Regions from separate parts of the Marinobacter sp. LM1 genome, predicted to be linked through region 1. Evidence: predicted binding sites of a transcription regulator. Region 1 holds the regulator's gene; each other region holds the start of a gene.
The links. The regulator sigma-54, encoded in region 1, starts transcription at its own class of promoters, with help from an activator protein. The targets are predictions, from matches to a motif close to ANTGGCATNNANNTTGCTNT.

Region 1 (2,271 bases):
CATCTGGCGCACCTTCTCGACCTCCAGTGTGACCTGGCAGTTACTGATGTGGTCGAAGTGACGCTCCAGCTTCTCGAACTTGGTGTTGACGTAATCCTTCAGAGCGGGAGTCAGTTCTACGTGATGGCCTGAAATGTTGAGTTGCATAGGCGTCTCCTGTTGTCATACTGCCGGCGTGCTTGCCGGCTTGCGTGCCAGTGCATCTTGCACCGGCGAAAGTTTAAACCAGGCGTTTTCGTTCGTTCGAGGGAGGAATATGCATGGCCTCCCGGTATTTGGCCACGGTACGCCGCGCCACGTTGATTCCCTGTTCCCCTAGCATGGCTGCAATTTTGCTATCGCTCAATGGCTTTTTCGGGGTTTCCTCGGCAATCAGCTTCTTGATCATCGCCCGGATGGCTGTAGACGAGCATTCGCCGCCCTCGGCGGTGCTGACGTGGCTGGAGAAAAAGTACTTCAGCTCAAAAATACCGCGGGGCGTGTGCATGTACTTCTGGGTGGTAACCCGGGAAATCGTGGACTCGTGCATTTCCACCGCCTGGGCAATGTCAGACAGGATCAGAGGCTTCATGGCTTCTTCGCCCTGATCGAGGAACCCTTGCTGGTGTTCAACGATGCGGGTGGCCACTTTCAGCAGGGTTTCATTCCGGCTTTGCAGGCTCTTGATAAACCATTTCGCTTCTTGCAGCTGGTCGCGCAGGTAGGTGTTATCGGCACTGCTGTCAGCCCGGCGGATCAGTGACGCGTAGCTGGCATTCACCCGGATACGCGGAGCGATTTCCGGGTTGAGTTCAACCCGCCAGCGGCCTTCGTGTTTGCGTACGATGACGTCCGGGATAACGTAATCCGGTTCGGCCCGGTCCACGACATCGCCAGGGCGAGGGTTCAGGCTGGTGATCAGGGCCAGTACCTGTTTCAGCTGGTCTTCCTTGAGCCGGCTGCGGCGCAACAGCTGTGCGTAGTCCCGGTTGCCAAGCAGATGCAGGAACTGGGTAACCACCAGTCTCGCCTGGCGCAGCCAGGGGGTATCCGGTGGCAGCTGGTTGAGCTGAATCAGCAGGCATTCCTGGAGATCCCGAGCGAACACGCCGGGCGGGTCGAAGTGTTGCAGGCGGTGGAGTACCGCTTCCACTTCGTCCAGTTCCAACGGGTCTTCTTCGGTTTCGTCCAGCAGGCCTGCGTGAATGTCCTCAATGTCAGACGTCAGGTAGCCGCGTTCATCCACAGCATCCAGCAGTGCGTGGGCAATGGCCTGATCCCGCTCGCTCAGAGGCGTCAGGTTCAGCTGCCACTCGAGGTGATCCTGCAGGGTTTCGGTAGGCGAGTTCCGGGTTTCGAAATCCGATTCGTGCTCGTCTTCGCCTTTGCTGGCCGGAGCCGGGGCAGACTGGTAGATGTCGTCCCAGGCGGTATCCACTGGCAGATCATCGGGAATGTTGTCCGGAATATCGTTCTCGGACGACCAGTCCGGGCCGTTCTCGGTTTCGTCCCAGTCCGGGCTCGCGTCCTGGTGGCTGTCGTCCTGGGTGGTCTCAGAGCCGGAAGCTTCGCTGTGCTCGTGCTCTTCGCGTTCGTCGCCTTCAGCGTGCTCATCGTCCTCGGAGGTTTCCAGCATGGGGTTTGATTCCAGCGCCTGCTGGATTTCCTGCTGGAGATCGAGGGTAGAAAGCTGCAGCAGGCGTATAGCCTGCTGCAGCTGGGGCGTCATGGTCAGACTCTGGCCCAGCTTAAGCTGTAATGAGGCTTTCATAACCATGGCTCAAGATCCATAACTCGTGGGCATCCCGGTTGTTGCTTTGCCGGCGCACAGGCCGAAAAAAATGTTGTACGCTGGTTACTTGCCATTGTCTGTAGACAGTATAAGCAAGTTTTTTGCCGAGTTTACTTGCTACAGATCATCAAAACAATCAGGCCTCGGATAAACCCTGTTTTATCAGGTCAGAGCCGGAACTCGTCGCCCAGATATACTTCTTTCACCTGCTGGTTTGCCAGAATGGCTTCGGCATTGCCGGAGGCAATGATGTGGCCTCCGGAAACGATGTAGGCATTCTCGCAGATGTCGAGGGTTTCCCGAACGTTGTGGTCGGTGATCAAGACCCCGATGCCCTTGTCCCGAAGGTGCCGGATGATGTGCTTGATGTCACTCACTGAGATGGGGTCTACGCCCGCGAAGGGCTCGTCCAGCAGAATAAAGGCAGGCTCCATGGCCAGCGCCCGGGCGATTTCAACCCTGCGGCGTTCGCCTCCGGATAGCGCCATACCCACGCTGTC
Region 2 (2,271 bases), 1.9 Mb from region 1:
TGGCAACGAGACCGGCCAGTGCACCGTTGATGGTCATGGTCAGGTCAGTCTTGCCAAACAGGAAGCGGGCAAACAGGGCGGCCACAACCATGCCGGCCGCGGCTGCCGCGTTGGTGTTGACGAAGATCTTGGCCACCGCGTTGGCTTCTTCCACATTGGCGATCTTCAGCTCGGAGCCGCCGTTGAAACCGAACCAGCCCATCCACAGGATGAACATGCCCAGTGTTGCCATCGGCAGGTTGGCACCCGGGATCGCACGTACTTCACCGTTCTTGCCATACTTGCCCTTGCGTGGACCCACTAGGATGACCGCTGCCAGTGCCGCTGCGGCACCTGCCATGTGTACGACGACAGAGCCAGCGAAGTCCTGGAAGCCCAGCTGATCCAGGAAGCCGCCACCCCATTTCCAGTAGCCTTCAACCGGATAGATCACCGCCACCATGAACACGGCGAAGATCAGGAAGGGCCACAGCTTCATGCGCTCTGCCACGGCACCGGACACAATCGACATGGTCGCGGCCGCAAACACGGCCTGGAAAATGAAGTCGGCCATGCTGGAGTAATAGGGCGCATCATCGCCACCGGCAATGACAGACTCGGTGCTGTTGTCAGCGCCCAGCAGGAAGTCGATGCCCGGAATCACCGAGCTGATCGGATTGGCTGGGTACATGACGTTGTAGCCCACAGCCAGATAAACAATACAGGCCACGCCATACAGCAGCGCGTTCTTGTTGAGGATTTCCACCGTATTCTTGGCACGTACCAGACCGGCTTCGAGCATGGCAAAACCGGCCGCCATCCACATCACCAGTGCGGTACACATCAAGAAATAGAAGGTGTCGAGGGCATAGCCCAGTTCCAGCACCATACTTTCCATTAGCACTCTCCTAAGGTCTCTTGTTCGGTATCCGGTTGGGCCAAGGGGCACCGACCGGTCTTTACCAAAAGGATATTTAGTTTCCTGATATGAATAAGCAAAAGCCGAGCCATGTTTGCAACATGCTGATTTGGAAGAGCTAAAGACCCTGTTGGTTATCATGTTTAAAGAGGCAGGAACCAAAATCGTGCAGCCTGAAGTGCGCGGGGCCCATCACGGTGCAAAGGGCCCATAAACGCAAAAGCCGCGCAGTGTTGTAAACAGCTGCACGGCTTGTCATGAAACACGTCAGGTGGGGTCAGATCGCTTCCGTCGCCTCACAGGCTTCCAGCGTGTTCTGCAGCAGACAGGCAATGGTCATGGGACCCACGCCACCGGGTACCGGTGTGATGGCAGACGCCTTTTCAGATGCACTGGCGAATTCAACGTCCCCGACCAGACGGCCATCGTCCAGACGGTTGATGCCCACATCGATCACCACGGCACCGGGCTTGAGCCACTCGCCCTTGATGAACTCGGGAATGCCCACGCCGGCTATCACGATATCGGCCGTGGCCAGTTCACCGGGGAGGTCTTGGGTTTTGGAGTGACAGACCGTGACGGTGGCTCGGGCCATCAAAAGCTCCAGCGCCACCGGGCGGCCCACGATGTTGGAGGCTCCCACCACAACGGCCTTTTTCCCTTCCGGGTTGATGCCATAGGCCGCCAGCAGACGCATGCAGCCATAGGGTGTGCAGGGGCGAAGGGTTGGAGCCTTGCCCGCCAGACGCCCCAGATTATAGGGGTGGAATCCATCCACATCCTTGGAGGGGTGAATACGCTCAATGACCGCCTGCACGTCGATCTGCCTCGGCAGTGGCAGCTGTACCAGAATACCGTGGATCTGATCATCGGCGTTCAGAGTATCAATCAACTCAAGCAGCTGTGCCTGCGTTGTATCCATCGGCAGGCTGTGATTGCGTGACAGAAAGCCCACTTCTTCGCAGGCTCTGACTTTGCTGCGCACATAGACCTGTGACGCCGGGTCCTGCCCGACCAGTACCACGGCAAGTCCGGGCCGAGGCTTGTTGGCGGATACACGCTCGGCAACCTTGCCTGCAATCTCCATCCGTAATCCGGCCGCTACGGCTTTGCCATCGATCAGTTGAGTGTCCAAGATCGTCTCCTGAATCAGGGTTTTTAAAAGGGCGATACCCCCGCTACCCTATCATCAGGTGCAGGGCTTACTGTGGCCTGCGGACTCGCTTGCGAGTCAGCAGGCCATGGGTGCTCAGAATCCCTGACCGGGAATCCAGCTGGTGCCCGCCAGCGGCACACGGGCCATGGCGGCGGATTCAACGGTCAGAGCGACCAGATCTTCCGGTTCCAGGTTACGCAGATCGTTTTTGCCGCAG
Region 3 (2,271 bases), 1.6 Mb from region 1:
GGCGCCCCAGACACCGCATACGCCATGCAAGGGCCAGACACCCAGAACATCATCCAGCCGCTCGATTTTCGCCTGTGCCCACTCGAACAGATAGACAAAGATGGCACCGGCCACGCCCCCGGTAATCAGGGCGCCGACGGGGTGCATCAGGTCTGAGCCGGCGCACACCGCCACCAGTCCGGCCAGCGGACCGTTGTGAATGAAGCCAGGGTCTTTGCGGCCGAGCAGCATGGAAACCAGAATACCCCCCACCATGGCCATCAGACTGTTGACCGCAACCAGGCCACTGATGCCGTCCAGAGTCTGGGCCGACATGACGTTAAAGCCAAACCAGCCCACGGTCAGAATCCAGGCGCCGAGGGCGAGAAACGGAATGTTGGAAGGGGCAAAGGCCACGACCCGACCGTTGCGATAGCGACCGGTGCGGGCGCCGAGCAGCAGCACCGCAGCGAGAGCAATCCAGCCACCGACAGCATGCACCACAACGGAGCCGGCGAAATCATGGAAGGACGCACCAAACTGGTTCTCCAGCCAGGCCTGGAAACCAAAGTTCCCATTCCAGATCAGGCCCTCAAAGAAAGGATAGACGAAGGCCACGATCAGGCCCGAGGCAATCAGCATGGGGTAGAAGCGGGCACGCTCTGCGATACCGCCGGAAACGATCGCCGGAATGGCCGCGGCGAAGGTCATCAGGAAGAAAAATTTGACCAGTTCATAGCCGTTGGCGGAGGTGAGTTCGGCGGCGCCATTGAGAAAGTGCCCACCATAGGCGATGTAGTAGCCGATGAAAAAATAGGCGACTGCGGATATGCCGAAGTCGGTCATGATTTTAACCAGGGCATTGACCTGATTTTTGTGGCGAACTGTGCCCACTTCCAGGAACGCAAAGCCGGCGTGCATGGCCAGCACCATAATGGCGCCAATCAGAATGAAGAGCGTGTTGGCGCTCTCGGTCAGGGTGTGTACGGCACTCGTGATGTCCACGGGTTTTTCTCCTGAGTGTTTTGATTACGCGGCTTCTGATGAGCCGTTGTGCATTGTTGGGGTGCGGCTTAAGCAAGTGCTGTTCCAAAACAATGCATATCAAGTACTGCAGGGGGGTTGGAGAACCTGAGGGCGCCGAGGGAGGTATTTATCTGCGTCAAAGTGCACCAGAGGCGTGCGCATCAAGGGCTTGTGCACCAATCTGGATAGGGCGCGAGGCAAGGTTTTACTACCAGGTAATCTCGCTGGGCGTATCCCGACCGGGCTCAATGCCAATAATGGCTTCCTGCGACTCGCTTTCGGAACGAATCAGCTCGCGAAGGCGCAGTTCCTGCTCTTCCATGGGCTTGGACAGATCGATAACGATTTCAACCCGCCGGTTCTTGGCTCGGTTTTCCGGCGAGGTGTTGGGTACCCGTGGTTCGGTGTCGGCCAGACCGGTCACCCGGATGCGGTCCGGAGTCACTTGCTCCCGGGCCAGCAGAACATTAGCCACCGCGGCGGCGCGGGCTGCGGACAGGTCCCAGTTGCTGTAGAAACGTTCGGTGCGGATGGGCACGTTATCGGTATGGCCTTCAATGGCGAGGTCGCCGGGCATGTCGGCCAGAACCTCCGCCATATCCAGCAGCAGGCCCTCGAACTCCCAGGTTAGTTGGGCTGAACCTGAGGCAAACGAGCCCTTCTCCTCAATGCGAATGATGATGCGGCGCTGATCTTCCGAGACGTTGATCCGGCCATCCATAATCGCCGGTTCCAGCACTTCAAGAATCCGGGCCATGTTGGCGTCCATCTGTTCCTGGATGGATTCCTCAATGGCTTTCTCTTCGGGGCTTTTCAGAGTCTGGATTTCGGGCTGTACGTCGGTGGTGGTCTGTTTGACTTCATTGACCACAGTGGGCTCTGGCGGCGCCGGCGAAAACTTGTCGAAGATCGGGCTGGTGCCCTGAGGGATCTCAAGCGCAGGCACTTCCCGCTGCACCCCGAAGGCCTTGGAGAGTTCACCGGCGATCTGTTTGAACTTCTGGGCGTCGATTTCCGAAAACGACAGGAGCAATACGAAAAAGCACATCAGCAGCGACATCAGGTCGGCAAATGTGACAACCCACGCAGGAATCCCGGGCTTTTCCTCTTCTGGCAAATCATCCATGTTTAACCGCCTGCCGTTTCCGCATCGCCGTTTCTGGCCCGCTCTTTGGGCGAAAGATAGCTGGACAGCATCTGCTCGATAATGCGCGGGTTGGTGCCTTCCTGGATGGCAACGAGGGCATCAATATAGAGCGACTGCAT

Region 2: the regulator sigma-54 is predicted to act here: its motif matches at 972-991, upstream of OZ656_RS02485 (ammonium transporter).
Region 3: the regulator sigma-54 is predicted to act here: its motif matches at 1,054-1,073, upstream of OZ656_RS01245 (ammonium transporter).

What each region holds. Positions count from the first base shown of each region.
Region 1 is NZ_CP114373.1:2,983,231-2,985,501, reverse strand. Features, by position in the region: gene hpf (ribosome hibernation promoting factor) at 1-147, opposite strand, end outside; gene OZ656_RS13935 (RNA polymerase factor sigma-54) at 221-1,750, opposite strand; gene lptB (LPS export ABC transporter ATP-binding protein) at 1,939-2,271, opposite strand, start outside.
Region 2 is NZ_CP114373.1:552,618-554,888, reverse strand. Features, by position in the region: gene OZ656_RS02485 (ammonium transporter) at 1-877, opposite strand, end outside; gene folD (bifunctional methylenetetrahydrofolate dehydrogenase/methenyltetrahydrofolate cyclohydrolase FolD) at 1,176-2,033, opposite strand; gene OZ656_RS02475 (FMN-binding glutamate synthase family protein) at 2,148-2,271, opposite strand, start outside.
Region 3 is NZ_CP114373.1:286,349-288,619, forward strand. Features, by position in the region: gene OZ656_RS01245 (ammonium transporter) at 1-984, opposite strand, end outside; gene OZ656_RS01250 (flagellar motor protein MotB) at 1,214-2,131, opposite strand; gene pomA (flagellar motor protein PomA) at 2,134-2,271, opposite strand, start outside.